Regions from separate parts of the Streptomyces sp. NPDC049970 genome, predicted to be linked through region 3. Evidence: riboswitches for the same ligand, from Rfam matches in the RefSeq annotation. Region 3 holds a riboswitch; each other region holds the start of a gene.
The links. A riboswitch is a leader RNA that binds a small molecule or an ion and turns the genes downstream of it on or off. The one in region 3 is predicted to bind thiamine pyrophosphate.
Positions count from the first base shown of each region.

Region 1 (9,778 bases), on a different contig from region 3:
TGACGAGAAGCCGCAGGAGCCCATGTCCACCCCGCTGCCTCCCCAGCCGCACAAGAAGCGTGCGGGGCGTGATCTGCGCGCCGCCATAGGCGTCGGTGTCGGTCTCGGTGCCCTCGTCGTCGGCTCGCTCTTCATCGTGAAGGCCGTCTTCGTCGGCGTCGTCGTGCTGGCCGTGGTGGTCGGACTGTGGGAGCTCACCTCCCGCCTCAAGGAGCGCAAGGGCATCAACGCGCCCCTGGTACCGCTCGCGGTGGGCGGCGCCGCGATGGTCGTCGCCGGCTACGTACGTGAGGCGGAGGGCGCCTGGGTCGCCATGGCGCTCACGGCGCTCGCGGTGCTCGTGTGGAGGATGACGGAGCCGCCCGAGGGCTACCTGAAGGACGTCACGGCGGGTGTGTTCGCCGTCTTCTACGTGCCGTTCCTGGCCACGTTCGTCGCGATGATGCTCACCGCGGACGACGGCGCGTGGCGGGTGCTCACCTTCCTCCTGCTGACCGTGGTCAGCGACACCGGTGCGTACGCCGTCGGCTGGCGCTTCGGCACGCACAAGCTGGCGCCGCGCATCAGCCCCGGGAAGACCCGGGAGGGTCTGTTCGGCGCGGTCGGCTTCGCCATGGTGGCCGGCGCCCTGTGCATGGAGTTCCTGATCGACGGCGGGAGCTGGTGGCAGGGCCTGCTGATGGGCCTTGCGGTCGCTGCCAGCGCCACGCTGGGGGACCTGGGCGAGTCCATGATCAAGCGGGACCTCGGAATCAAGGACATGGGCACGCTCCTGCCGGGCCACGGCGGCATCATGGACCGGCTCGACTCGCTGCTGCCGAGCGCCCCGGTCGTGTGGCTGCTGCTGGTGCTGTTCGTGGGATCCGGCTGAGTCCTGCCGCGTCCCGGTTCCGATGAGGGGGCCCGTCGTCCGGCCGGACGACGGGCCCCCTCATCGTGCGCCGGAGGTGTAACCGCCTCCACGGGGTGCGCGCGGAACGACAGCGCGTAATCAGTCGTTCTCAGGGGGACACCGACCATGCGCGAGTTCAAGGTCTGACTCGACCGCAGTCTCACCGCCCAAGCGCTGCTGGTCTTCGCACTCGCTGTGGGCGTCACCGCCTGCGGGGTCGCCGGCGTCGCCGTACGACGACGCAGAGCCGGCCACGCGGCGGGGACTGCCCACGCGGGATCGCGTTCACCGGCCTGTCGCACCCGTCGAGCGCCCGGTCGCCGTCGCCGCGCACGCCTCGTGCGATCGGTCACCGTACCCACCCGCACCAGGGCCGTCCGCGGGCCGTGGGATGCCCGCCGACCTGCGCCGGAGCCCGACGCGTGGCTTCCGCCCGTGCTGCCCGGTCCCTCGGCGGGCCGGGGCACCACGGCGTGTCTGCGACACTGGATGAACCATGCCTAAGCCCGGAGAACTCACTTTCGTCGCGCCCCGCGGAACCAAGCTGCCGCCGCGCCACCTCGCCGACCTCACACCCGACGAGCGCAAGGAAGCAGTCGCCGCGACCGGCGAGAAGCCCTTCCGAGCCAAGCAGCTGTCGCAGCACTACTTCGCGCGGTACGCGCACGACCCGGCGGAGTGGACCAACATCCCGGCCGCCTCGCGGGGCAAGCTCGCCGAGGCGATGTTCCCGGACCTGATGTCCGTCGTCCGCCACATCAGCTGCGACGACGACACCACCCGCAAGACGCTCTGGAAGATGCACGACGGGACGCTCGTCGAGTCCGTCCTCATGCGCTATCCGGACCGGGTGACCATGTGCATCTCGTCCCAGGCCGGCTGCGGCATGAACTGCCCGTTCTGCGCGACCGGCCAGGCGGGACTCGACCGCAACCTGTCGACCGCCGAGATCGTGCACCAGATCGTGGACGGCATGCGCGCCCTGCGCGACGGCGAGGTTCCGGGCGGTCCTGCGCGGCTGTCCAACATCGTCTTCATGGGCATGGGCGAACCCCTGGCCAACTACAAGCGTGTCGTGGGCGCGATCCGCCGGCTGACGGATCCGGAGCCGGACGGTCTCGGGCTCTCGCAGCGCGGGATCACCGTGTCCACGGTCGGTCTGGTCCCCGCCATGCTCCGCTTCGCCGACGAGGGCTTCAAGTGCCGCCTCGCGGTCTCGCTGCACGCCCCGGACGACGAGCTGCGCGACACGCTCGTGCCGGTGAACACCCGCTGGAAGGTCCGCGAGGTGCTGGACGCCGCATGGGAGTACGCCGAGAAGTCGGGCCGCCGCATCTCCATCGAGTACGCGCTGATCCGCGACATCAACGACCAGGCGTGGCGCGGCGACCGGCTCGGCCGGCTGCTCAAGGGCAAGCGGGTCCACGTCAACCTCATTCCGCTGAACCCGACACCGGGCTCCAAGTGGACCGCCTCGCGGCCCGAGGACGAGAAGGCTTTCGTGGAGGCCATCGCGGCCCACGGTGTGCCGGTCACCGTCCGGGACACCCGTGGCCAGGAGATCGACGGGGCCTGCGGGCAGCTGGCGGCCTCCGAGCGCTGAGAGGGGAGCCGGTCCGGCGGGGCCCACGTGGTCCGGCCGGTGTAGCCTGACCCCGAAATCAACTTCATATTCCGACAGGGGAGCGCCACAGCGCTGAGAGTGCGGCACCGATGACAGGTCGGCCGCAGACCCTCTGAACCTCGCCCGGGTCATTCCGGGTAGGAAGTTCGGACCTTACTCAAGCTGTTGCGCCCTGCCCGCTCGCCGAGCGGGCAGGGCCGCGTCTCTTCCTGGTCACCTCCAGGAGGAATCACATGGACACCACCAAGAAGTGCGCGGTGACGGTGCTCGCCGCCGCGCTCGGCATATCCGCGCTCGCGGGCTGCGGGGCCGCCGACGACAAGGACGGCGGCACGGGTGCCGGGGGCTCCAGGACCGTCACCCTGGTCAGCCATGACTCCTTCAACGCCTCGGACGCCGTCCTGAAGGCGTTCACGAAGGAGACCGGCTACAAGATCAAGGTACTCAAGAGCGGTGACGCCGGAGCCGCCCTCAACCAGGAGATCCTGACCAAGGGCTCCCCGCGCGGCGACGTGTTCTTCGGCGCCGACAACACGCTGCTCTCCCGCGCCCTGGACAACGGCCTGTTCACCCCGTACAAGGCCAAGGGCCTCGACCGCGTCGCGGCCGACACGCAGCTCGACGCCGACCAGCACCGGGTCACGCCCGTCGACACCGGCGACATCTGCGTCAACTACGACAAGAAGTACTTCGCCGACAAGAAGCTGGATCCGCCGAAGACCTTCGACGACCTGCTGAAGCCCGCGTACAAGAACCTCCTGGTCACCGAGAACGCCGCGACCTCCTCGCCCGGCCTCGGCTTCCTGCTCGGCACCGTCGCCGCCCACGGCGAGACGGGCTACCAGGACTACTGGAAGAAGCTGAAGAGCAACGGCGTGAAGGTCGTCGACGGCTGGGAGCAGGCGTACAACGAGGAGTTCTCCGGCTCCGCGGGCGGGAAGAAGACCAAGGCGGACCGGCCGCTCGTCGTCTCCTACGCCTCCAGCCCGCCGGTCGAGGTGCTGTACGCCGATCCGCAGCCCACCGAGGCCCCGACGGGAGTCGCCACCGGCACCTGCTTCCGCCAGATCGAGTTCGCCGGTCTGCTGGACGGTGCGAAGAACGAGGCGGGCGGCAAGGCCCTGCTGGACTTCCTGATCAGCAAGCGGTTCCAGGAGGACATGCCGCTCAACATGTTCGTGAACCCGGTGGCGAAGGACGCCGAACTCCCGGAGATCTTCACGAAGTTCGGCGCCACCGTCGACGAGCCGGCGACCGTGGCCCCGGAGAGGATCGCCAAGAACCGTGAGCAGTGGGTCCAGTCGTGGTCCTCGCTCGTCGTGAAGTAGCCACGCCTCCCGCGTGGCGGGGGAACGCGGTGCGGTTCGGGCTGATGGCCCTGCCCGCCGCGTTCTTCGCCCTGTTCTTCGCCTACCCGGTCGCCGCGATCGTCGGCCGGGGGCTGAAGGCCGACGGGGTCTGGCAGTTCGGCAGGATCGGCACGGTCCTGAGCCGGCCGGACATCCTGGACGTCCTCCGGTTCACCACCTGGCAGGCGCTCGCCTCGACCGTTCTCACCCTGCTCGTCGCGCTGCCCGGTGCCTACGTCTTCGCGCGCTTCGACTTCCCCGGCAAGCAACTGCTGCGCGCCGTGGTGACCGTGCCGTTCGTCCTGCCGACCGTCGTGGTGGGCACGGCGTTCCTGGCGCTGCTGGGACGCGGCGGGTTCCTCGACGAGCTCTGGGGCGTACGCCTCGACACCACCGTCTGGGCGATCCTGCTCGCCCACGTCTTCTTCAACTACGCGGTCGTCGTACGCACCGTGGGCGGGCTCTGGTCGCAGCTCGACCCCCGCCAGGAGGAGGCCGCCCGGGTGCTCGGGGCCGGACGCCTCGCCGCCTGGCGGCGGGTGACCCTGCCCGCGCTGGCGCCCGCGGTCGCGGCCGCGGCGCTCATGGTCTTCCTCTTCACGTTCACCTCCTTCGGCGTCGTCCAGATCCTCGGTGGTCCGGCCTACTCCACCCTGGAGGTGGAGATATACCGGCAGACCGCGCAACTGCTCGACCTGCCGACCGCCGCCGTGCTGACCCTGGTGCAGTTCGCCGCGGTCGCCGGGATCCTCGCCGTGCACGCCTGGACCGTACGGCGCAGGGAGACCGCGCTGAAGCTCGTCGACCCGGCACAGACCTCCCGGCCCCCACGCGGCGCGGGGCAGCGGGCGCTGCTCGGCGGCGTCCTGCTCAGCGTCCTGCTGCTCATCCTGCTGCCGCTCGGCGTGCTGGTGGAACGTTCGCTGGACACCTCCGGCGGCTACGGGTTCGCCTTCTACCGCGCGCTGCAGTCCGCCGACGCGAGCGGGTCCACCTTCCTGGTGCCGCCGCTCGACGCCATCGGCAACTCCCTGCGCTACGCCTTGGTGGCGACCCTCATCGCGCTGGTGATCGGCGGGCTCGCCGCCGCCGCGCTGACCAGGCGACGTGCGGGACGGCTTGTGCGGGGCTTCGACGCCCTGCTGATGCTGCCGCTCGGGGTGTCGGCGGTCACCGTCGGCTTCGGCTTCCTGATCACCCTCGACGAGCCACCGCTGGACCTGCGCACGACCTGGATCCTCGTCCCGCTCGCGCAGGCACTGGTGGGCGTCCCCTTCGTCGTACGGACCATGCTGCCCGTCCTGCGCGCGGTGGACGACCGGCTGCGTGAGGCCGCCGCGGTGCTCGGCGCCTCGCCGCTGCGGGCCTGGCGCGAGGTCGACCTGCCGCTGGTGCGCCGGGCCGTACTGGTGGCCGCGGGCTTCGCGTTCGCCGTCTCGCTCGGCGAGTTCGGCGCGACCGTGTTCATCGCGCGCCCGGACAACCCCACGCTGCCCGTCGCGGTGGCCAGGCTGCTCGGGCGTTCCGGGGAGCTCAACTACGGCCAGGCGATGGCCCTCAGCACGATTCTGATGCTCGTCTGCGCGGTGTCGCTGCTCGTGCTCGAACGTATCCGCACCGACCGATCCGGGGAGTTCTAGAGATGCTGGCAGTGGAGTCGGCCACGGTCCGGTTCGGGAGGCGGACCGCGCTGGACGCGGTGGACCTGGAGGTCGCGGACCACGAGATCGTCTGCGTGCTGGGGCCGAGCGGCAGCGGGAAGTCGACGCTGCTGCGGGCCGTGGCCGGGCTGCGGCCCCTGGACGGCGGGCGCGTGCTGCTGGACGGCACCGACCAGGCGCCGCTGCCCGTGCACCGGCGCGGCCTCGGCCTGATGTTCCAGGACCACCAGCTGTTCCCGCACCGGGACGTCGGCGCGAACGTCGCCTTCGGGCTGCGGATGCACGGCGTCCCCCGCGCCGAGCGCGAGCGCAGGGCCGAGGAGCTCCTGGACCTGGTCGGCCTGCCCGGTGCGGGCCGGCGGGCCGTCGCCGCCCTGTCCGGCGGTGAGCAGCAGCGGGTCGCGCTCGCCCGGGCGCTGGCCCCCCGCCCCAGGCTGCTGATGCTGGACGAACCGCTGGGCCAGCTGGACCGCAGCCTGCGCGAACGCCTCGTCGTCGAACTGCGCACCCTCTTCGGCCGGCTGGGCACCACGGTGCTCGCCGTCACCCACGACCAGGGCGAGGCCTTCGCGCTGGCCGACCGGGTGGTGGTCATGCGCGACGGCCGCATCGCCCAGGCGGGCACCCCGCTGGAGGTCTGGCAGCAGCCCGCGTCCGCCTTCGTCGCCCGCTTCCTCGGGTTCGACAACCTGGTGGACGCCACGGTCACGGGCACGGCCGCCGACACCGTCTGGGGCAAGGTGCCGGTGCCCGAGGGCTCACCGCAGGGCCGGTGCGAACTGCTCGTCCGGCCGGGCGGGGTCAGGATCGGTACCGCGCGGGACGGCCTGCGCTGCACGGCGGGCGTACGCACCTTCCGGGGCCACCACGTCACCGTCGTCCTGCACCCCGGGGACGGACCGGCCATGGAGGCGGAGTGCGGCCTGCGGGACACCCCGGAGGAAGGGGCCGTGGTGGGGGTGACGTTCGACCCCGGGGAGACGGTCGTCCTCCCCTCCGCCGGGCACGCCCCGCGGCCGATGGGCTGACGAGACGTCAGCCGGTCAGCTCGGCGAGTGCCCCGGCCGCCTCCTCCACCGTGTCGACGAGCGCGATACGGGACTCCATGGCCCGGTCCGCCGCCAGGGCGCGCAGCAGCGGCCAGGCGGGCAGCTTCTCCGTCCAGTGCGCGCGGTTCACCAGCACCATCGGTGTGGGCGCGGAACGCGACTCGTAGTAGTTCGGCGTCGTGTTGTCGAAGATCTCCTGCACCGTCCCGGCGGCGCCGGGCAGGAAGATCACGCCGGCGGTCGAGCGGGCCAGCAGCCCGTCCTCGCGAAGGGCGTTGGCGAAGTACTTGGCGATGTGGTCGGCGAAGGCGTTCGGCGGCTCGTGGCCGTAGAACCACGTGGGGACCGCGATGGACGAGCCGCCGTCCGGCCAGCGCTCGCGCACGGCGAAGGCCGCCATCGCCCAGTCGGTGAGCGAGGGGCTGAACGACGGTGTCCCGGCGAGGATTTCGCATGCCTTCAGCAGCATCGCGTCGGAGTGCGGGGCGGCGTACGCTCCGAGGTTGGCCGCCTCCATGGCGCCCGGGCCGCCGCCGGTCGCGACTGTCAGACCGCTGCGCGCCAGCTCCCTGCCGAGGGCGGCGGCGCCGAGGTACTCCTCGGATCCGCGCGCCATCGCGTGGCCGCCCATGACGCCCACCACCCGCGCCCCGACGAGGTGTTCGTCCAGCGCGTCGGAGACCGCGTCGTCGTGGAGCGCCCGCAGCATCGACGCGAAGACGTCGCCGTTCGACTTGGTCAGCTGGAACCAGGCGTAGGCCCGTGCGTCGGGCGTCGATTCGTAACCGCCCTCGGCGAGACCCTCGTAGAGCGCGTCCGGGGTGTAGAGCAGCCCGCGGTACGGGTCGAAGGGCAGCCCTGGTACCGGAGGGAAGACGAAGGCGCCGTCCGCCCGTATCTTCGCCTCCGCTCGGGGCTCCATGCGGCAGCCGAGGAAGACCGCGCCGCGTGTACCGGTGGTGAGGAGCGCGTCGCCCCGGTCCGTCAGGTCGACGGACTGGACACGGTGACCGGCCAGGGTTCCGGCCGCGACCGCCTGGTCGAATGCGGTGAGCGTCTCGATCTCGACGCCGGGTTCGTATGTACTCTCGTCCGATTTCTCCACGCCGCCATGCTACGGACCGCCCATGCCGCGGATGTCACCCCGTCAGAGGCAGTGCGGCCAGCTCGGCGATCGCCCAGGTCAGCGGAGCGAAGACGGCCAGCAGTACCGCGGCCCGCAGGATGGCGGCGCTGCGGAGGGCGGAGGCCGGGGCCCCCATCCGCAGCAGCGTCCCGGCCGTGCGGGCGCGTGCCTGCTTGGCCTCCAGCGCGGAGGTCAGCAGCGTCGCCGTGGTGCAGCCGAGCACGAGGACGGCACCGAGCGCGGTGAGCGGGCCGAAGGGACTCGGCCCGCCGGTGTACAGCACGGAGGCCGCGATCACCCCGGACACCACCGCGCAGAGGATCCCCAGCGGCCGGCCGATCCGGGTCGCCTCGTCCATCAGGACCCGTCCCGCCAGCAGTCGTACGGCCCCGGGGCGCACGGCCTGGAGCAGCCGCCCGCACAGATGGGTGAGGCCGGGCCCCGCCATGGCCAGACCGATCGCGGTGAGGACCCAGCCGGCCAGTACGGCGGCCGGGGTGGAGTCCAGCCGACCCGGCAGCGGGAAGGGGTTGCCCGCCGAGCCGCGGCTCGCGTAGGCCTCGACCGCGAGACCGGCGGCCGTCAGCGCCACGCCCCAGGGCAGGCCCGTCGGTGACGCCGCGGGGGCGAGTTCGTCCTCGGCCTCCTGGGCCTCGGACGGCGCGACCGGCCTGGCGCGCACCGCGAGCCCGCCGGCCGCGGACGAGGCCAGCGGCACCAGGGCCAGCAGCATGACGGCCGCGGCGAGCGGCAGCGGGGTGCCCGCGCCCAGGAACTCGGCGGCGCCGCCGTCGAACGGCAGTCCCGTCAGGTCGCCGCGCAGGTGAAGGAAGAAGAGCAGGGCCACCGCCGACCCCAGCGTGGTGGACACCGCGGTGGAGACAGCCGCCAGCGCTGCCAGCCGGACCGGTCCGAGGCCGGCGGCGAAGAGTCCGGGTCGCGGGCGGGTGCTCGGGTCGGTGCGCGCCACCGCGACGGCGTACTGCACGGTCGCGGCGAGCGGTACGGCGCACCACAGCAGCCGCAGGACGGAACCCGAGGTGTGTGCCGGGTGCCCGGAGGCGTACCCCAGGGTGCACAGGAGCAGGAAGCCGACTCCCGCGGACGCGGCGGCCAGCAGCAGACGCCGCATCAGGACCAGGGGATGCGAACCACGGGTCAGACGGAGAGCGAGCACGCCGAGCGGCCCTCCGTATCGGACGCGGCGGGGAGGGAGACGGTGGTGACGCGGCGTCCGTCGAGCAGGCTGACCACGCGGTCGGCGAGTGCGGCCACCTCGGTGTCGTGGGTGGCGAGTACGACGGTGATCCCGTGGGAGCGGGCCGCGGTGGCGAGGGTGCGCAGCAGCTGTGCGCGCTCGTCGCGGTGCAGCGTCGCGGTCGGCTCGTCCGCGAAGATCACGGACGGCGAGGCGGCCAACGCGCGGGCCACCGAGATGCGCTGGCGCTGCGACTGGAGCAGGGTGTGCGGGCGCTTCCTGGCGAGCGTGCCGATGTCCAGCCGCTCCAGCCACTCGACCGCGGCCTTCTTCGCCGCGCGGTGCGAGACGCCCCGCAGCAGGAGCGGGAGGGCCGCGTTCTCCCAGGTGGTCAGCTCCGGGACGAGCTGCGGTTCGGCGCCGATCCAGCCGAAGCGTTCGCGGCGCAGCCGCTCGCGTAGCCGAGGGCTCATGGTGTGCACGGGGGCGCTGTTGAACCAGACTTCGCCCTGCTCGGGCACCGACTGGCCGGACAGGCAGTGCAGCAGGGTGGTCTTCCCGCTCCCGCGCGGGCCGGTGACAGCGAGGATCTCCCCGTCACGGACGCCCAGGGACACACCCGCGAGCGCCGGTGACCCGTTGTGGGAGTGGTGCAGGGAACGTGCCCAGACCACGTCGTTGTCGGGCGGGACCACCATGGCGTACACCTCGGTTCGGATCAGATTTCCCATTCCCCCGTACGGGGGAACGAAGGCAAGGCCGATCGGTCACTCGGCACGCTAGGCAGCCGGACCGGGGTGTCGGGACAGCACACGGCCCGGATGCGCCCCTTCTCACTCGAACGGGTGCATCCGGGCCGTGTGGACCGTATGAGATGAC
Region 1 covers NZ_JBFALP010000017.1:92,878-102,655, reverse strand. The annotation lists gene AB0I83_RS25390 (phosphatidate cytidylyltransferase) at 1-871, shown strand, start outside; gene rlmN (23S rRNA (adenine(2503)-C(2))-methyltransferase RlmN) at 1,389-2,495, shown strand; TPP riboswitch at 2,562-2,678, shown strand; gene AB0I83_RS25380 (thiamine ABC transporter substrate-binding protein) at 2,750-3,844, shown strand; gene AB0I83_RS25375 (iron ABC transporter permease) at 3,889-5,505, shown strand; gene AB0I83_RS25370 (ABC transporter ATP-binding protein) at 5,508-6,554, shown strand; gene AB0I83_RS25365 (Rossmann fold nucleotide-binding protein) at 6,562-7,680, opposite strand; gene AB0I83_RS25360 (hypothetical protein) at 7,715-8,878, opposite strand; gene AB0I83_RS25355 (ATP-binding cassette domain-containing protein) at 8,860-9,597, opposite strand.
Region 1: it holds a riboswitch for thiamine pyrophosphate, as region 3 does, so the genes downstream of both, AB0I83_RS25380 (thiamine ABC transporter substrate-binding protein) here and thiO (glycine oxidase ThiO) in region 3, are expected to answer to the same signal.

Region 2 (9,778 bases), on a different contig from region 3:
CTCGCCAGGGAGGCGGGTCTTCCCCTCCCCACCGCCTACCACCTGTTGCGAACCCTGACCCACGAGGGCTACCTCCGGAGGGAGAACGGCGTCTTCCTCTTCGGTGCCGCTGCCGAGCGACTGGGGGGCGGCCCCGCCACCCCGCGTCCGGGTGTGATCGTCGACTCGCTCGCGCACTGGGCCGAGGTCGTCGGCGCCCCGGTGTACTGCGCCCTGTACCGGGAGGGCGAGATCGAGATGGTGGCGGTTGCCGATTCGCCCGCCGCCCCCGCGGTGCACGAGTGGGTCTCGTTCCGAGAGGCCGGCCATGCCCACGCGATCGGACAGTGCCTTCTGGGGCAGCTCGACGAGCGCGCGCGTGAGGATCATCTGGACCGGTATCCCGTCCGGCAGCTGACGCGTTACTCCGTACGGGACCGCCAGGCGCTCCTGGACCGGCTCAGGGCGATGAAACATTCGGAACCGGTCGTCGAACGACAGGAGTACGCCATCGGAACGGTCTGCGCGGCCATCCCGATCACCGTCGGATCCGCCGTGGCCGCGATGGCTGTATCTCTACCCTTGCATCAAGAGGAACGGTTGCTCGCCGCAATCGAACAACTACGCTGTGAAGTGACTACGCTCTTGCGCTCGTTCGTGTTCTCTATCAGTATCTGAAAAATCACTCCTTGTGATCTGCTATCGCGTGCACCACGATGGCGTCAATAGGGCCATGGGGGATCATTCCTGGCCAGTTTCATCTACTGCGGGGTTGAACGATGCGCGAGTCGGTTCAAGCAGAGGTCATGATGAGCTTCCTCGTCTCCGAGGAGCTCTCCTTCCGTATTCCGGTGGAGCTCCGGTACGAGGTCAGCGATCCGTATGCGATCCGGATGACCTTCCACCTCCCGGGTGACGCCCCCGTCACCTGGGCTTTCGGCCGTGAGCTGCTGCTCGACGGCCTCAACAGCCCCAGTGGTGACGGCGATGTGCACATCGGCCCGACCGAGCCCGAAGGGCTCTCGGACGTACACATCCGGCTCCAGGTCGGCGCGGACCGCGCGCTCTTCCGGGCCGGTACGGCACCTCTCGTGGCGTTCCTCGACCGGACGGACAAGCTGGTGCCATTGGGGCAGGAGCACACTCTGAGTGACTTCGAGGGCAATCTGGAAGAGGCTCTGGGCCGCATCCTCGCCAAGGAACAGAACGCCGGCTGAACAGCTGAACATCGAACACCGGCAGCCCGGAACCATGTACCCGGTGCCCCGGATCACCTCTTGCGGCGTCGTCCCCTCCCGGTCCGTGCGGGTGCTGGAGCTCCGGCTTCCGCGCCGAGCCCCGTACGGTCCGCGGAGACCACCAGGGCCGCGAGCGCCGTCGTCACCGGGACCGAGGCGACCAGCCCGATCGACCCGACCAGTGTCCGGACGATCTCCTCCGCGACCAACTCGCTGTTGGCCACGGTGCCCACGCTGCTCTGGGCGATCGAGAAGAGCAGCAGCAGGGGAAGCGCCGCGCCCGCATAGGCGAGCACGAGAGTGTTGACGACCGAGGCGATGTGATCGCGCCCGATCCTGATGCCCGCCCGGTAGAGCCCTCGCACGCCCATCGTGGGGTCTGCCTGATGCAGTTCCCACACGGCGGACGTCTGGGTGACGGTCACGTCGTCGAGCACGCCGAGCGAACCGATGATCACACCGGCCAGCAGGAGTCCGCTCATGTCGATGTCCGGATACAGGCCGTGGATGAGGCCGGTGTTGTCGTCCGTGTTGCCGGACAGGTGGGCCCAGCCGATGAAGAGCGAGCCCAGCAGCCCGATCAGCACGAGGGAGATGAGCGTGCCGATGACGGCGACCGACGTACGGGCCGTCAGCCCGTGGCAGGCGTAGAGGGCGATCAGCATGATCGCGCTCGCCCCGATGACGGCGACGACCAGCGGATTCGAGCCCTGCAGGATCGCCGGCAGGATGAACAGCGTCAGCACGGCGAAGGAGACGGCGAGGGCGATCAGCGCCATCAGCCCGCGCAGCCGGCCCACCACGACCACCGCGACGGCGAAGATCCCGGCCAGCAGTGCCATCGGCAGCGTGCGGTCCACGTCCGTCACCGAGTACTGGAGATCGCGCGGCGCGTCGGGGGCGTAGGCCACGACCACCCCCTGGCCCTCCTCCAGTTGCCGGGTGGCGTCTGGCTGGATGACCTCGACGAACTCACGGCCCTTGTCCTCGCCGGTCGTCACCTGGACCGTGGCCTTCTTGCACTGTCCCGACTGCTCGTCGACGGCCTCCCTGCCCGAGGGCGTGGAGGTGTCCCCGGTCGGCGGCACCTGCGAGGCGTTGACCTCCGCGCAGTCGACCGCGACGACCTTCACCACCGTGCCGTCCTGGGTCTGCCGGTCGAAGCCGACACCGGTGCGCTCGTGGGCGGGCGCCCCACCGGGCCAGAGCGCCACGAGACCGACCAGCACGGCGGTGGCGAACGGGATCACCACCGCCGCGATGACCTTGCGCAGATGCCTGGACACCGGCGCTGCCGGGCCGTGGCTGTGTGTGTGGCCGTGCGCATGACTCTGGGTGCTGCCTGCTGCGGGGCCGTGGGGTTCGGGGGCGCTTCCGGGGGACGTCACCCGGCGATCATCCCAAGAACGGTGGAGGCCCTCTGGCCAGCATGCCGGACGGGAGGTTAGCGTGGACTCACATTTGCACACGCGGGAGCTCGGAGCACCGGGCTGAGAGGGCGCTGACCTCCGTACATCCGTACGGAACAAGCTGCGCCGACCGCCGAACCTGTTACCGGGTAATGCCGGCGTAGGGAGTAGGTCTCATGACCACAGCGGACGCACGCATGCCTGCCTCCACGCAGAACGCGCAGAACACGCGTGATGCGGAGAACGACGAGGCCGGGAAGTCCATCGGCTGGCACAAGGGGTACGTCCAGGGCTCTCGCCCGGACCTCCGGGTGCCGGTCCGTCAGGTGCACCTCACCAACGGCAACGACGTGACGCTGTACGACACGTCCGGGCCGTACACCGATCCCACCACCGAAACCGATGTCCGTCGCGGGCTCGCCCCTCTCCGGGAGAACTGGATCATCGCCCGGGGCGACACCGAGGAGTACGCGGGCCGCCCCGTGCGCCCCGAGGACGACGGGCTCAAGCACACCTCGCCGCGTGGGGGATCCCCCCTGACCGAGCGGAGCCGAGAGCCCGGGGAGGGCCTGCGCAACCTCGACGCCGTCTTCCCCGGCCGCCCGCGCCGGCCCCGGCGAAGCCGCGACGGCCGTCCGGTCACCCAACTCGCCTACGCCCGACGAGGCGAGATCACCCCGGAGATGGAGTACGTCGCGATCCGCGAGAACGTCGCTCCCGAGGTCGTGCGGGAGGAGATCGCTGCCGGTCGGGCCGTGTTGCCCGTCAACGTCAACCACCCGGAGATCGAGCCGATGATCATCGGCAAGCGGTTCCTGGTGAAGGTCAACGCCAACATCGGCAACTCCGCGGTCACCTCGTCGATCGAGGAGGAGGTGGACAAGATGACCTGGGCCACGAAGTGGGGGGCCGACACGGTCATGGACCTCTCCACCGGCCGCAACATCCACACCACCCGCGAGTGGGTACTGCGCAACTCGCCCGTGCCGATCGGCACCGTGCCGCTCTACCAGGCCCTCGAGAAGGTCGACGGCCGGGCCGAGGAGCTGACCTGGGAGATCTACAAGGACACCGTCGTCGAGCAGGCCGAACAGGGCGTCGACTACATGACGGTGCACGCCGGTGTCCGCCTGCCGTACGTCCCGCTGACGGCACGTCGCAAGACCGGCATCGTCTCCCGCGGCGGATCGATCATGGCGGCCTGGTGCCTGGCGCACCACAAGGAGTCGTTCCTGTACGAGCACTTCGAGGAGCTCTGCGAGATCCTCGCGGCCTACGACGTGACGTACTCGCTCGGTGACGGGCTGCGCCCCGGGTCCATCGCCGACGCCAACGACGAGGCGCAGTTCGCCGAACTCCGGACGCTCGGCGAACTCAACACCGTGGCGAAGCGGTTCGGCGTCCAGACCATGATCGAGGGCCCTGGCCACGTCCCGATGCACAAGATCAAGGAGAACATCGACCTCCAGCAGGAGATCTGCGAAGAGGCCCCCTTCTACACGCTCGGCCCGCTGACCACCGATGTCGCGCCGGCGTACGACCACATCACCTCGGGCATCGGGGCGGCGATGATCGCCTGGTGGGGTACGGCGATGCTCTGCTACGTCACGCCCAAGGAGCATCTGGGGCTTCCGAACCGGGACGACGTGAAGACCGGCGTCATCACCTACAAGATCGCGGCGCATGCGGCTGACCTCGCCAAGGGGCACCCCGGGGCGCAGGAGTGGGACGACGCGCTGTCGGACGCCCGGTTCGAGTTCCGCTGGGAGGACCAGTTCAACCTGGCGCTCGACCCGGACACGGCACGGGAGTTCCACGACGAGACCCTGCCGGCCGAGCCGGCGAAGACGGCGCACTTCTGCTCCATGTGCGGGCCGAAGTTCTGCTCGATGAAGATCTCGCACGACATCAGGCGCGAGCACGGAGCCGAACAGGCCGAGATCGAGGCCGGGATGGCGGAGAAGTCCAAGGAGTTCGCCGCCGCCGGCAACAGGGTCTATCTGCCCCTCGCGGACTGAGTTCCGCACCGCCCGCCGGTGCTCCCGGCGGGCGGTGCGTGTGCGCTCGGCGGTGCTGTCCCGGTCACGCCGTGAATCCTGGACGGCGCCGCCGAGCGCACCGTCAGGCTGTTTGCACAGGTGGCGAAGTGTCTTGATTTTTGCCTACTTGCAGCATCTGGTGTCGTACTGACGGCCTTTCACTATGTATTTGGAGTCGGTAAGGACACGGAATAGTGGCAGGTGGATGTATGTTTCGGCGGAGTTCTGACCCAACTTGACCGGTTCCTTATCTGTGCCTTACCTTCCGCTTTGCTCGGCCGAAAAATGTGTGCGTCCCGAACGGGGGCGCCAGGGGAGGGAAAGCACCATGAGCTGGTACCTGGCAGTGCTCAAGAACTACGCGGGCTTCAGTGGGCGGGCGCGCCGCAAGGAGTACTGGATGTTCGTACTCTTCAACTTCATCGTGGCCGCCATCCTGTCGGGCATTGGGGTCGCCATCGACTCGCAGATCCCGTACATCATCTACATACTCGCCGTGCTGATCCCCGGGCTGGCCGTCGTCGTCCGCCGGCTGCACGACACGAGCCGCTCCGGCTGGTGGATCCTGATCGCGTTCGTCCCGCTGGTGGGTGGCATCGTCCTGCTCGTCTTCACCTGCCTCGAGGGTGTGCGTGAGGTCAACGAGTACGGCGCCAACCCGAAGCTCGCCCCGCAGGGCGTCTGAGCTTCACCCCGGGGCGGCGGAGCGATCCGGTCTGATCGGATACTCCCCCGCAGCGGTTGAGAGAGGCCGGAGCGGCTGGCAGCCGCTCCGGCCTCCGCCGTTTCCGCGCCCGTACGCGGTCGAGGCCTCCCGTCCGGGCGCAACGTCCGGATCACTCCGGCCGGTGCTCGGGCCCCCCGAAGTCCGGGCTGGTGAAGTCCGGGCTGGTGAAGGTGGGGCGTGGGCCCGCCGCCGGGCCGTCCTCGGGCCCGGAGAAGTCCGGTCTGCTGTAGCCCACCTTCGGGATGCGATGGGCCGAGCGGTGCGGCGTGCGGGATGCCGGACCCGCTGTCGGGTCCGCCAACGCGTCCCGCAGGAAGGGCAGTATGCCGCGCTCCAGAAGAGCGTGGCGCCAGGCCTCCCGGGCGCGCGCCACGTCCTCCGGCAGTTCTTCCTCCTCCTCGTCCACGGCGGGCAGCGCTGTGGAGCCGTTGCGCAGGGCCGTGACGAGGAGCCCGACCGCGGCGACGAGGACGGCCGCGGCGGCGACCGCCGCGAAGAACCAGCCCGCCGCGACCATCGTCCCGGCGAACGCCGCGGGGCTGACCGCCTTGATGAGATAGCCGACCAGCAGGAATATCAGGGCGGCCGTTCCCGCGAGAACCGGCGTCAGCACCGTGATCACCGCGAGCGTGCCCGCGCCCTCGGGGTCCGCCCGGTCCGTCGCGGGCACGAGTACGGAGTCGCCTGCCGTCGGGTCGTCCGGCCCGCGCAGCTCACCCCGGACCTTGACGTAGTGGTCGTACTCGGTGGCGGCCGCCGCGGTGATCAGAGCCGTGGCGGTGAGCGCCATCGTCCGGAGCTGTTCCGTGTTGAGGCGGTCGCCCACGCCCTCCAGATCCGGCCGTTCGTGCGCATGGCGCAGCGCGTCGGCAAGGATCCGCTCGTATTCGGGGCGGTCCTCGGCCAGCAGGTGCGGAGCGCTATTCATGTGCATCCCCCGATGCTCCGTAAGGCCTGATCGACCGTGGGCCGGGCGATCGGGCGGAAACGGAGGAGAGCCTGCTACTGATACGCCGATGGTAGAGCGCACAGGGCTCGGGGTGACAGAGGGTTTCCGGAAATAGACCCGCCGCCGAAGGTGTCAGGTGGTGCGGCGCCTTCCCCGTGGAGCCTCAGCCATGCAGGGGAAGTTGGACGACCAGCAGCTTTCCGGCCATGGTCACTCCGCCGTCCATGGCGATGGCCAGACCATCCGCGTAGACGTGCGGTCCGTCGACCACGGGGCGGGCGGCCTCCTCGCCGTCCTCCGACCCGACCTGGCCGAGCAGGTACGGGATGGGGCTGTGACCATGGACGACGCGCTGTCCGCCGTACGTCGACATCAGTTCGCGCACCGCCTGGGCCCCGCCCTCGTCGCGGAAGGCGAACCGCTTGGTCAGCTTGCGGAAGAGGTCCCAGCACTCGTCGGCGTCGTTCCGCGTGAGAATCGCGTGGACCGTGTCGTTGACGTCCTCGATGGTGGACCCGTAGTCGAGGTAGGCCGTCGTGTCGGAGTGCATCAGCAGGTGCCCGTCCTCCTCGACGACCGCGTCGAGCCGGGCCATCCAGTGCAGGTGGACGTCCTGGAGCCGTTCCATGTCCGATTTCTGCCCGCCGTTGAGCAGCCAGGCGGCCTGGAAGGTCGCGGTGCCCGCGCCGGAGTTCACCGGGGTGTCGCCGAACTTCTTCGCGCCGATCAGCAGGAGTTCGTGGTTGCCCATGAGGGCCTTGCAGTACCCGCCGGCCGCTGCGGCCTCCGCGGAGAGGCGCATGACGAGGTCGATGACCCCGATGCCGTCGGGGCCGCGGTCCGTGAAGTCGCCGAGGAACCACAGCCTGGCGTTGCCGGCCGCCCACCCGCCGTCGGCGTCGATGAGGCCCTGCTCGCCGAGAGCTGCCGTGAGTTCGTCGAGGTAGCCGTGGACGTCACCGACGACGTACAGGGGTCCGAGTTCCGCGTCCGCCGGGCGGGAGTCCTGTACGGCCTGCACCTGGACGGTGCCGCCGCGCTTGATCACGGGAAGATCGCGCTCCGTGGGGGTGTACCCCTCCGGCGGATCGTTGCGCACCGCGACGTCACCGGGGTGCGGCAGAGGCACTTGCGCCTGCGCATACGGCGGTACGCGGAAGTCGCGCAACGTCGCTGTCCGCACCACGGGTTCCTGACCGGCCCCCTGAGTCATCGACCCCTCCACCACCGTCGCGCCGCCGTACACCTGACGGGCCCTGCCTGGTAGAGGTGGTCCGCGGTGTCGTGCGCCCATCATAGGAATGCGGATCGTGCTCTGTGACGCACCAGGGGTGGTGAATCCAGGCGCACACGTGGTTCGCCGACCATTTGATCCGTATTGATCCGATCAATCCCCGGCCGGTGAACGCGGAGGGCTGACCGTGGTGCGCGGCGGACGACGTTGCGAGGACGTCCGGACGATGAGTTCCGTCGGTATCACCTGCTCGACCGGGCCGTCGTGCTCGACCCCTTCGATGGCGTCGATGAGGAGTTGGACGACAGCCGTGCCGATTCTGCGTGGTTTCAGCGAGAGCGTGGTGACCGGGGGTTCGGTCGAGGCGTAGACGGTGGACTCGCTGCAGCAGACCAGCAGGAGGTCCTCCGGGACCCGCAGGCCGTATCGGCGCGCGGCGGCGAGCAGATCGGTCCCGTTGGGGTCGAAGAGCCCGTAGACGGCGTCGGGGCGGTCGGGGCGGGCCAGGAGGCGATCGGCGGCCACCGCTCCCGCGCAGGGGTCGTGGGCCGGGTACGACTCGTAGACCGGGTCCTGCCCGACCCGCTCGCACCAGTGGAGGTAGGCGGTGGTGGAGAGACGGGTGTACGTGTCGGTGGTCGTGCCGGTCAGCAGGCCGATACGGCGTGCTCCGGCGGCCGCGAGGTGGTCCAGGAGGTCGAGGACGGCGGCCCGGTGGTCGTTGTCGACCCAGGCCGTCACGGGGAGCGTTCCGGCCGGGCGTCCGTCGGAGACGACGGGGATGCCCTGGCGCATGAGTTCGGTGACCACCGGGTCCTGGTCGGAGGGGTCGATCACGACCGTGCCGTCGAGGGCGACGTTCGACCACACGTCGTGGCGTGAGGTGGCCGGCAGGATCACGAGGGCGTAGCCGCGGGCGAGCGCCGCCGATGTCGCGGCTCTGGCCATCTCCGCGAAGTACGCGAACTCGGTGAAGGTGAAAGGTTCATCCCCGTACGTGGTCACGGTCAGGCCGATCAGGCCCGACTTCCCGGTACGGAGGGTGCGGGCCGCGGCGGACGGGCGGTAGCCCAGCCGTTCGGCGACCTCGCGGACGTGGCTGCGGGTGGCATCCGGAAGTCTGCCCTTGCCGTTGAGCGCGTCGGACACGGTCGTGATGGAGACTCCGGCCGCTGCGGCTACATCCCGGATACCCGCCCGTCCCGGCCGGCTGCTGCGCCGGGGCGTCTCTGTCCGGCTCACCTGGTGCTTCCCTGCTGCTGTCATGGCGAGCCGATAGTAGGGGTCGGACGCCGGGTTGGGCCGGTCGCATATGCACGCGTTGACAGGCACGTTTCTGCATGATCATAGAGCCTTAAATGCCTTGCAAATAACGGGCGTTGAGGGCTTGTGGATCAATGTGTCATGCATCGACGCGCATGAACCTGCTAAGTGCTCCATGTCTCGAAGAGGTCTCAACTCACCTGTTCGAGGGATGCGCGCCACGGAGTGAGCGACCGGCGCGCGCCACCCTCGCCCAACGCTCCCCCCTCCAGGAGCCTGCCGGAAGCGGGCATGACTGGTCTTTCTCCTCGGAGGTGGAGATTCTGGATCCGGGCCATTCGCACGGCTGCCCAATCCTCATAAGGTGAGCGGTATTGACGTGTAGGGACGGTCGAGGAGGACCTGCGGTGAGCGAGAAGAGCCCCAAGCTGCGTGCCGAGCTGGACGGGGTCCCCGCGTATGTGCCGGGGAAGCCTGCGACCGCCGACGGGCCGGTCGCCTTCAAGCTGTCCTCCAACGAGAACCCGTATCCCCCGTTGCCCGGCGTGATGGAGTCCGTGCTCGCCGCGGCGGCCGGCTTCAACAGGTACCCGGACATGGCGTGCACCGGCCTGATGAACGAGCTCTCCGACCGCTTCGGTGTGCCGGTCTCCCACCTGGCCACCGGCACCGGCTCGGTCGGGGTCGCCCAGCAGCTCCTCCAGGCCACCTCGGGCCCGGGTGACGAGGTCATCTACGCCTGGCGCTCGTTCGAGGCGTACCCGATCATCACCCAGGTCAGCGGTGCGAGGTCGGTCAAGGTGCCGCTGACCGCCGGTGAGGTGCACGACCTGGACGCCATGGCGGACGCCGTCACCGAGCGGACTCGGATGATCCTCGTCTGCAACCCGAACAACCCGACCGGCACCGTGGTGCGCCGGGCGGAGCTGGAACGATTCCT
Region 2 covers NZ_JBFALP010000005.1:433,682-443,459, forward strand. The annotation lists gene AB0I83_RS13155 (helix-turn-helix domain-containing protein) at 1-657, shown strand, start outside; gene AB0I83_RS13160 (SsgA family sporulation/cell division regulator) at 759-1,196, shown strand; gene AB0I83_RS13165 (YibE/F family protein) at 1,250-2,605, opposite strand; TPP riboswitch at 2,677-2,810, shown strand; gene thiC (phosphomethylpyrimidine synthase ThiC) at 2,803-4,644, shown strand; gene AB0I83_RS13175 (DUF805 domain-containing protein) at 4,994-5,350, shown strand; gene AB0I83_RS13180 (hypothetical protein) at 5,502-6,326, opposite strand; gene AB0I83_RS13185 (metallophosphoesterase) at 6,505-7,554, opposite strand; gene AB0I83_RS13190 (LacI family DNA-binding transcriptional regulator) at 7,729-8,841, opposite strand; gene hisC (histidinol-phosphate transaminase) at 9,246-9,778, shown strand, end outside.
Region 2: it holds a riboswitch for thiamine pyrophosphate, as region 3 does, so the genes downstream of both, thiC (phosphomethylpyrimidine synthase ThiC) here and thiO (glycine oxidase ThiO) in region 3, are expected to answer to the same signal.

Region 3 (9,778 bases):
CCCCGGGGCTCCGCGCCGTGCGCCCCCGTTACGTCCGGGGTGCCGCGCCCTTCCGCCGCCCCGTGCCGGCGGTCCTGGAGCGGCGCCCCCTCCGTGGTCTCCACTCTGCCGTCCGCGCAGGTGGCAGCCCATCCGCGCCCCTACTCATCTCCCGTACTAGGTAGAGATACTCAGGCCTGTGCGGAAGCCCCCTACGGACAGGCCCTCCGACTGGTTACGATCGCCTCCGTGTCCGTACTCCCCCTGGTGTTCACAAGCGGCTGGGCGAGCGGGATCAACGCCTACGCGGTGGTCCTGCTCTTCGGTGTGTTCGGCGTGACCGGGCTCTCCGACGAGGTGCCGGAGTCGCTGCAGCGCACCGATGTGCTCGTGGTCGCCGGTGTGCTGTTCCTGTGCGACGCGGTGGCCGACAAGATCCCTTACGTGGACTCGGCCTGGGACACCGTGCACACGGTGATCAGACCCTTGTCAGGTGCGGTGGTGGCGGCCTTGCTGGCCGGTGGGAGCGGGTCGCTGCCGGAGCTCGCCGCCGGGGCGGTGGGCGGCTCGACCGCACTGCTGAGCCATCTGGTCAAGGCGGGCACCAGGATGGCGGTGAACACCTCACCCGAACCCTTCAGCAACGTCGGGGTCAGTGTCGCGGAGGATCTCGGGGTCGCCGGGATCATCACCTTCGCGATCTTCAACCCGGTGGCGGCGGCCGTGATCGCCGGCGTACTGCTGCTCCTCGGCCTGGTGGTACTGGCCTTCCTCGCCTCCCGCATCCGCCGGTTCCTGCGTCGCAGGGCGCAGCGACGCGAGGAGAGACGCCTGGCCGGGGCGGGCGGTCACTGGCCTCACGAATGAGTGTCGGTGGCACCCCTTAAGGTCACTGACATGGCACGAATCGTGGTGATCGGCGCCGGGACGGGCGCGATGGCGGCGGCCGCCCGGCTCTCCGTGGCAGGCCACCGTGTAACGGTGTACGAGCGGTCGCGGACCCACGGCGGCTCGGTAGGCCGCCATGCCCGTGACGGCTTCGTCTTCGACACCGGCCCCGGCCTCCTCCATCTCCCGGCGGTCTACCGCGATCTGTTCGTGAAGACGGGCAAGCAGTCGCTGGAGCAGTGCGTCTCTCTCAGCCAGGTCGACCCGGCGAGCCGTCACATCTTCGCGGACGGCACGTCGGTGTCGCTCCCCAACGCTTCGAGGGCCGGGGTGGTCGGGGCCCTCGACCGGGCACTCGGTGACGGCGCGGGGGCCCGCTGGGGAGAGTTCCTGGACCGGGCGGGCACCGCCTGGGACCGCTCACGCAGACCCCTGCTGGAGGAGCCGCTGCGCGAGGACCGCCAGGCCCTGGCCCGCGACCCCTACCCCTCGGTGCGCCGGCGCAGGCTGCTCGGGCCCGCCCGGCAGGCGTCCACCGTGGCCGAGGTGGGCGCCTGGGAGCTGGCCGACCCCCGGCTGGCCGCCCTGCTCGACGGGTACGCCCTGTCGTACGGACTCGACCCGCACCACGCCCCGGCTGCCGCCGCCCTCCTGCCGTACATGGAGGAGACGTTCGGCAGCTGGTACGTCGCCGGGGGCATGCGGGCGCTGGCCGACGCGGTGTACGAGCGGTGCCTGGCCCGCAAGGTGGAGTTCGTCTTCGGTGCCGAGGCGGTCCGGGTGACCGAGAAGGAGGGCCGGGCGTCGGGCGTCGAGCTGGCGGACGGCACCGGCGTGGAGGCCGATCACGTCGTCCTGGGCGCGTGGCCGGGTCCCGGTCTCCTGCCGGCCGGGGCAGGGTGGCCCGACGGGAGGGCGGAAGCCCTTCAGGCGCCGGTGCCGGGCCGCTTCCTCGTCCTGCTGTCGCTGCGTGGCGCCAGGGAGGCGGCTGCCGTGCACCGGACCGTGGTGCACGGCGACCCGGGCGAGGAGCGGGAGGCGGTGTTCGGCGGACGGACGGCCCGGCAGCCGACGGTGACGGTGCTGCGCCCCGACGATCCGGCCACCCGCCCGGACGAGGAGCACGAAGCGGTGACGCTGGTGGCGACGGTGGCCCCGCAGGGCCCGGTCGACTGGACGGACAGGGCCCTGCGCGAGGGCTTCGCGCGGACGGTCACCGACCGCGCCGCCCTGGCGGTGCCCGGCCTGCGCGAGCGGATACTCCGGACCGAGGTGCGCACCCCCGCCGAGACCGCGGCGGACACCGGTGCCGAGGGCGGTTCGGTGCCGGCTCCGGCTCTGGCCGGAGCGCGGGGGGCGTATCTGCACTCCGGGAACCGCAGCCCGCTGCCGGGCCTGTACCTGGTGGGCGGCTGGTCCCATCCGGGCGGCGGGCTGGCCCATGCCGGGATGTCTGGCGCATTGGTCGCCGGTCTCGTGGTGGAGGGCGACGGCTTCCGCGGCTCGCGGTGAGGGGCGGGAGCCGGCCCGGGGCGGGGCGCCCCGGGCCGGGTCAGTAGCGGTACTGCTCGTTCTGCCCGGTGTCGTATCCGTTGCCGTAGGGCGCGGGCCGCGCGGGTTCCTCCGGCGGCAGCGGCGGGTACTGGTCGTTCTCGCGCTGCTGCGGGACCCAGACGCCTCCGGGCGGGGTGTCGGCGGCGTACTGCCCGGCGTAGGGATCGGCGGGCTGCTGCCGGCCCGTGTCCGTTCCGTAGGAGGGGTCGTAGCCGTTGGCGTCGTCGTACGCGGCGTACTGGCCGGTGCCCGAGCCGGCGTAGGGGTCGGAGTAGGCGGGGTAGCCGGTCTGTTCCGAGCCGTGGTCGTAGTGCCCCGTGTAGGTGCCCTGCGCCTGGTAGGTCTCCTGGCCGGGGTAGCCGCCGCCCTCACCGTAGGAGTTCTGGCCGGGGTAGGGGTCCTGGCCCTCGTACGAGTTCTGGGTGGGGTAGGGCTGCTGGTCGGGCTGCTGACCGTAGCCGGTGTACGGGTCGTACGCGGCGTACTGCGGCTGCTGCCCGGCAGGGGCCGGGTCGGCGTAGACGCCGTACTGCCCGGTGTCGTCCGGCATCGGCTGCGGCTCGTAGACCGCCGAGGGGGCCTGGGAGGCGTCCGCGTAGTGCGGCCCGGCGTCCGGCGGTCCCTGCGGTCCGGGGTCCGGGGAGCCGCCCTCGTACTCCAGGCCGGAGACCTCCAGCACGGGCTCCTGGGTGGCGGGGCCGCCCGAGCCGCGGCGGCGGCGGCTCTCACCGGGGCTGCCGCCGATGGCCCAGCCCGTCGAGAAGCCGCGCCGGAAGGAGAGCGTCACATAGGTCTGCCCCGTGGCGAAGGCGATCGCCCCGAGGACGATCACCGGTACGGAGGCGACCAGGACACCGACGACCACACCGAGGAAGCCGCCGAAGGCGAGCAGCCGCCAGCGGAGCCGCGCCTTGTACTGCAGCAGCACCTCGCCCAGCAGCCACAGCGCCACTATGCCGAATGCGATGTAGAGGACCGTCCAGCCCACGCCCGCCCCCTCCTACGGCCACCGCCCCGGTTGGTGGCGGGTACGGCCGGTCACGACTGCTTGTGCAGTCCGAGATTCTCGTAGATCTCGAGTGTCGCCGTCGAGTTGTTGAGCGTGATGAAGTGCAGCCCCGGGACACCCTCGGAGAGCAGTTTCGCGCAGAACTCCGTGGCGAACTCGATGCCAATGGAGCGTACAGCGGCCGGGTCGTCCTTCGCGGCGAGGATCCGGTCTTTCAGCGACGAAGGCAGGGAGGCGTTGCTGAGCTGGGCGAATCGCTCGAGCTGCTTCACGCTCGTGAGCGGCATCACCTCGGGGATGACCGGGGTGTCACAACCCGCTGCGACCACGCGGTCACGCATCTGCAGATAGCTCTCCGGGTGGAAGAACATCTGCGTGATCGCGTAGTCGGCACCGGCGCGGCACTTGTCCACGAAGTGACCGATGTCGGAGTCCCAGTCGGCCGAACGCGGATGCATCTCGGGAAAGGCGGCCACGCCGACGCAGAAGTCGCCGGCCTCCTTGATGAGCCGAACCAGGTCGGCCGCGTACCGGACGCCCTGGGGGTGCTCGACCCACTCCCCCATCGGGTCACCGGGCGGGTCCCCGCGCACGGCGAGGATGTTGCGGATCCCGGCGTCGGCGTACTGCCCGACCATGTTGCGCAGCTCGGCGACGGAGTGGTCGACGGCCGTGAGGTGCGCGACCGGGGTGAGCGTGGAGTCCGCGGCGATCCGCTGCGTCGCCCGGACCGTCCCGGCCCGGGTCGACCCTCCGGCGCCGTACGTCACGGAGACGAAACTCGGTCCGACCGCCTCGACCCGCCGCAGGGCGTTCCAGAGGTTCCGCTCGCCCTTCTCGGTCTTGGGCGCCCAGAACTCGAACGAGTACGACGTCTCGCCGGACGCGAGCAGCTCACGCACGGTCCGCGCGTGATCTGTCCTGGTGGAAGGTGTGCCAAGGGCCATACTGGGAGGTTAACCAGGGCCGGGCGCTCCCCCAACCAGAGGGAGGGAATTGACCGGAATGAGGTGGCTTTTGTCCACCCATCGGACACCTCGCTCGGGCACCCTCGCGGGCAGCTCTTCGGACACCCCCTCGGGCATCTCCCAGGCAGCTCCCCGAGCACTCGCGTCGGACGTCCCGGCAGGGCACCGCCGACGGCCCCCGTCCGCCGCCGTCTTGGGCGGCGGACGGGGGGACGGGCTCAGAGGGCGCGCGCCCGGACCCGCCGCGCGAGGGCCTCGGCCGCCGCCGCCGGATCCGCGGCCTCGGTGATCGCGCGTACGACCACGACACGGCGCGCGCCGGCGTCCAGGACCTCGTCCAGGTTGCCTGCGTCGATCCCACCGATGGCGAACCACGGCCGCGCGGTGCCGAGCGAGGCTGCGTAGCGGACGAGGCCGAGGCCCGGGGCGTACCGGCCGGGCTTGGTCGGGGTGGGCCAGCAGGGACCCGTGCAGAAGTAGTCGACGCCGGCCTCGGCGACGGCCGCGTCGACCTCGGACTCGGCGTGGGTGGAGCGGCCGATCACCACGTCGTCGCCGATGACGGCGCGGGCGGCGGGCACCGGAAGGTCCCCCTGCCCGAGGTGCAGCACGTCGGAGCCGATGGCGTGGGCGACGTCGGCCCGGTCGTTCACCGCGAGGAGTGCGCCGTGGCGTCGGCAGGCGTCGGCGAACACCGCGAGGTGTTCGAGCTCCTCGGCCGCCTCCATGCCCTTGTCGCGCAGTTGGACGATGTCCACGCCACCCGCCAGCACGGCGTCGAGGAACCCGGGGAGGTCGCCCTGCCGCTTGCGGGCGTCCGTGCACAGGTAGAGCCGGGCGTCGGAGAGCCGGTCGCGGCGCGTGGACATGATGAGTTCCCCCGTCGTGCGTGAATGGAGCACCGGTGCTCCCGTGGAGCGCGTGTGCACGTGGATGAGCCCGGTGCGTGGATGGGCCCCGGTGTCGACGGACCCTGGGCCCTGGACCCGGACGGGCCCTGGTGCCGGGCCGTCGACGGAGCACGCGTAGGTGGCTCGGCCGCCGCGTCGGAGACAGCCGGGGAGTGGGGTGCGGGCCGTGTGTGCCACGGCCCGCACCCCACTCACGGTCGTCCGGTCAGACGGCGAGCGCCTGGGCGCGGCGCTTCACCTCCGTACCGCGATTCTCACTCAGGGCCTGCGCGGGTGTCCCGGGCAGGCTCGGGTCGGGGGTGAAGAGCCAGTCCAGCATCTCTTCGTCGGTGTAGCCGTCGTCCCTCAGGAGCGTCAGGGTCCCTGCGAGCCCCTTGACCACCTTGTCGCCGTCGATGAAGGCGGCAGGCACCTGGAGCGCCCGGTTCTCACCACGGCGTACGGCGATGAGCTGGCCGTCCTTGACCAGCTGCCGTACGCGCGTCACCTGGACATCGAGCATTTCCGCGATGTCGGGCAGGTGGAGCCAGGCGGGGACGAGAGCATCGATCTTTGCGTCAATCTCGGTCACAGGGACAAGCGTGCCATCCCGGACCGACAGTCGGTACCCGGGCCGACCGTACGGGGCTGTCAGGGCCCCGGGAGGACCGCCGATTTCAGCGGTACGGAGGAGTCGGCGGCGAGTGCCGGATCGATCCGGGCGCCCGATTCGACCAGCTTGCGGCCCTGGGACAGGTCCCGTGGCCTGTTGACCGCCAGCACCGCGACCAGGACACCCTGCCGGAGCCAGCAGACCGTCCAGGACGGATCCGCGGGATCGCCCCGCCACAGCAGCGCCTCGGCTGCGGCGTGGTGGCCGGCGTACTGCACGAAGCGGCCGAACTGCTCGGACCAGAAGTAGGGCACCGGGTCGTACGTCCCGGGTACGCCCGTCGCGAGGGCGGCAGCGACCACCCGGGGGCCCTGGAGCGCGTTGTCCCAGTGGTGGACGAGCAGGCGCTCCCCGTAGCGGGCGGAAGGGAAGGAGGCGCAGTCGCCCACCGCGTACACGTCCGGCAGCGAGGTGCGCAGCGAGTCGTCGGTGGTGACCGAGCCGTCCGGGCCGAGCGCGATTCCCGAACCGGCGAGCCATCCGGTGGCGGGCCGGGCACCGATGCCGACGACCACCGCGCCGGCGGGGATCGCCCGGCCGTCCGCCAGACGGACGGTGCCGGGTTCGACGCGCGCGACCCGGGCGTCCGTCAGGAGCCGGGCTCCGCTCTCGGCGTACCAGGCGGCCATGGGGGCGGCGACCTCTGCGGGCATCGTGCCGGCGAGGGGGCGGTCCGCGGCCTCGACGACGGTGACCTCGCAGCCGGCGTCGCGGGCCGCGGTGGCGAACTCGGCGCCGATCCAGCCGGCCCCGACGACGACCACGTCGTGCTGCCGCTCCAGGACGGGCCGCAGCCGCGCGGCGTCGTCGAGGGTGCGCAGCAGGTGGACGCCGGGTACGCCCTCGGTGCCGGGCAGCACGACCGGCTCGGCTCCGGTGGCGACGACCAGCACGTCGTAGCCGAGGGGCCCTTCCGGGGTGTCCAGTTCGTGCGCCTCCGCGCGCAGGCCGGTCACGTCGAGCCCCAGGCACAGGGTGATGTCCAGGTCCTCGAAGTCGACGTCGAAGGCGGAGTCCTCGGCCTTGCCCAGCAGGACGGCCTTGGACAGCGGCGGGCGGTCGTACGGCTGGTGCGGTTCGGCGCCGACCAGGGTGACGGGCCCCGCGTAGCCCTGTTCGCGCAGGGCCACGGCCGTCTGCACGCCGGCCATGCCCGCTCCCACGACCACGACACCGCGCGGCCGGTGTCCCACTGCCGGGTCCTGCGTCTGCTCGCTCACCCGTCCACCCTAATCACCTGACATGAGGTCAGTTCGCGAGCGCCCCAGCACGCTCGTCCCGGCGCCCGGGGACCGGGCCGCGGGGCACTGCTCCCTTACCGGGCGAGGGCCGCGGAGTTAGGGTGGCCACCGTAAGACACTCGCGGGAGTCCGGGCGTACCGGGCTGAGAGGGAGGCTGACCGGCCTCCGACCGTACGAACCTGATCCGGGTCATGCCGGCGAAGGGAGGGGCTGGACACCCATGGGCATCTCCGCTGACAGTTCCGACGTCCTGGTCGTCGGAGGCGGCATCATCGGGCTGGTGACCGCCTGGCGCGCGGCCCAGCGGGGGCTGAGCACCACGCTCGCCGATCCCGAACCGGGCGGCGGGGCCGCCCAGGTCGCGGCCGGCATGCTCGCCGCCGTCACCGAGCTCCACCACGGCGAGCAGACGCTGCTCGGCCTCAACCTCGCCTCCGCCGCGCGCTATCCGGAGTTCGTGGCCGAACTGGAGGAGGCGAGCGGGCGGACCGTCGGCTTCCGCGCCTGCGGGACCCTGTCCGTAGCGCTGGACTCCGACGACCGGGCCCATCTGCGGGAACTGCACACCCTGCAGCAGCGGTCGGGGCTGGAGTCCGAGTGGCTCAGCGGCCGGGAGTGCCGCCGCCTGGAGCCGATGCTCGCGCCGGGTGTGCGCGGCGGGCTGCGGGTCGACGACGACCACCAGGTGGATCCAAGACGGCTGGCCTCGGCACTGGTCACGGCGTGCGAACGGGCGGGCGTCGCCTTCCGCCGTACCTGGGTCGGGCGCCTGCGCGTCACGGACGGCCGGGCCGTGGGAGCGGTCCTCCGGGACGGTACGGAGTTGGCGGCCGGCCAGGTGGTCCTCGCCGGCGGGAGCCTCAGCGGGCGGCTGGAGGGGGTGCCCGAGGCGGTCGTGCCACCCGTGCGCCCGGTCAAGGGGCAGGTGCTGCGGCTGACCGTGCCGGCCGCGTACGCGCCGTTCCTCAGCAGGACCGTGCGGGCCGTCGTACGCGGCAGCCACGTGTACCTCGTACCGCGCGCCGACGGTGAGCTGGTGATCGGCGCTACCAGTGAGGAGATGGGCTGGGACACCACGGTCACCGCGGGCGGGGTCTACGAACTCCTGCGTGACGCCCACGAGCTGATCCCGGGCATCACCGAACTGCCGCTGACCGAGACCCGGGCGGGACTGCGGCCGGCCTCGCCGGACAACGCGCCGATGCTGGGACCGACGGCGCTGCCCGGTCTGCATCTCGCGACCGGGCACCACCGCAACGGCGTCCTGCTGACCCCGGTCACCGGCGACGTGATGGCGCACGTGCTGACCACGGGTGAGCTGCCCGAGGTGGCCCGCCCCTTCGCACCCGGCCGCTTCGCACGGGCCCCACGGGCCGCCGCACCGGCGGTCCCCGCTTCCCGGTACACCGCCCCCGCGCAGCAGGAGCAGTCCGTATGACACAGCACGTGCCCGCCTCCGTCTCCGTGTCCGTCAACGGGGAACACCGCGACCTCCCCGCCGGCACCGCGCTCGACGCCCTGGTCGCGGCACTGACCCCGGCACCGTCGGGGGTCGCCGCCGCCGTAAACGAGACCGTCGTCCCGCGCGGCCGGTGGGCCGCCACCGCACTCGCCGACGGTGACCGCGTCGAGGTCCTCACCGCTGTCCAGGGAGGCTGACCGTGTCCGACGACCTCTTCACCCTGGGCTCCACCGCCTTCACCTCCCGGCTGATCATGGGAACGGGCGGTGCCCCCAGCCTCGACGTGCTGGAGCGTTCACTGATCGCCTCGGGCACCGAGCTGACCACCGTGGCGATGCGCAGGCTCGACCCGACGGTGCGGGGTTCGGTGCTGTCCGTACTGGAACGCCTCTCCGTGCGGGTGCTGCCGAACACCGCCGGCTGCTTCACCGCGGGAGAGGCCGTGCTGACCGCGCGGCTGGCCCGGGAGGCGCTCGGCACCGACTGGATCAAGCTGGAGGTCGTGGCCGACGAACGGACCCTGCTGCCGGACCCGATCGAGCTGCTGGACGCCGCGGAGGTCCTGGTGGACGACGGTTTCACCGTCCTGCCGTACACCAACGACGACCCGGTTCTGGCCCGCAGGCTGGAGGACGTGGGGTGCGCGGCGATCATGCCGCTCGGCTCCCCCATCGGCTCCGGGCTCGGGATCCGCAACCCGCACAACTTCCAGCTGATCGTCGAGCGGGCCGGGGTCCCGGTGATCCTGGACGCCGGTGCGGGGACCGCGTCGGACGCGGCGCTGGCGATGGAGCTGGGGTGCGCCGCTGTGATGCTCGCCTCGGCGGTGACCCGGGCGCAGGAGCCGGAGCTGATGGCGGCGGCGATGCGGCACGCGGTGGACGGCGGGCGGCTGGCGTACCGGGCGGGACGCATCCCCCGCCGCCATTTCGCCGAGGCCTCCTCGCCCACGGAGGGCAGGGCGGCCCTGGATCCGGAGCGCCCGGCCTTCTGACCTCCGGGCACCGGCGGCCGTCACCTGGTCACAGCACGTGCATACGCCTGTCACGGCTCGGCACCGGAACGGCCCCCGGGAGGCCCTGGCCCATCCGCGGTGTCCGTGGCAGCTCGTAG
Region 3 covers NZ_JBFALP010000018.1:49,010-58,787, reverse strand. The annotation lists gene AB0I83_RS25865 (DUF4126 domain-containing protein) at 229-846, shown strand; gene AB0I83_RS25860 (NAD(P)/FAD-dependent oxidoreductase) at 877-2,379, shown strand; gene AB0I83_RS25855 (hypothetical protein) at 2,420-3,409, opposite strand; gene metF (methylenetetrahydrofolate reductase [NAD(P)H]) at 3,460-4,377, opposite strand; gene thiE (thiamine phosphate synthase) at 4,617-5,267, opposite strand; gene AB0I83_RS25840 (Rv2175c family DNA-binding protein) at 5,515-5,880, opposite strand; gene AB0I83_RS25835 (FAD-dependent oxidoreductase) at 5,940-7,181, opposite strand; TPP riboswitch at 7,314-7,426, shown strand; gene thiO (glycine oxidase ThiO) at 7,424-8,641, shown strand; gene thiS (sulfur carrier protein ThiS) at 8,638-8,862, shown strand; gene AB0I83_RS25820 (thiazole synthase) at 8,865-9,659, shown strand.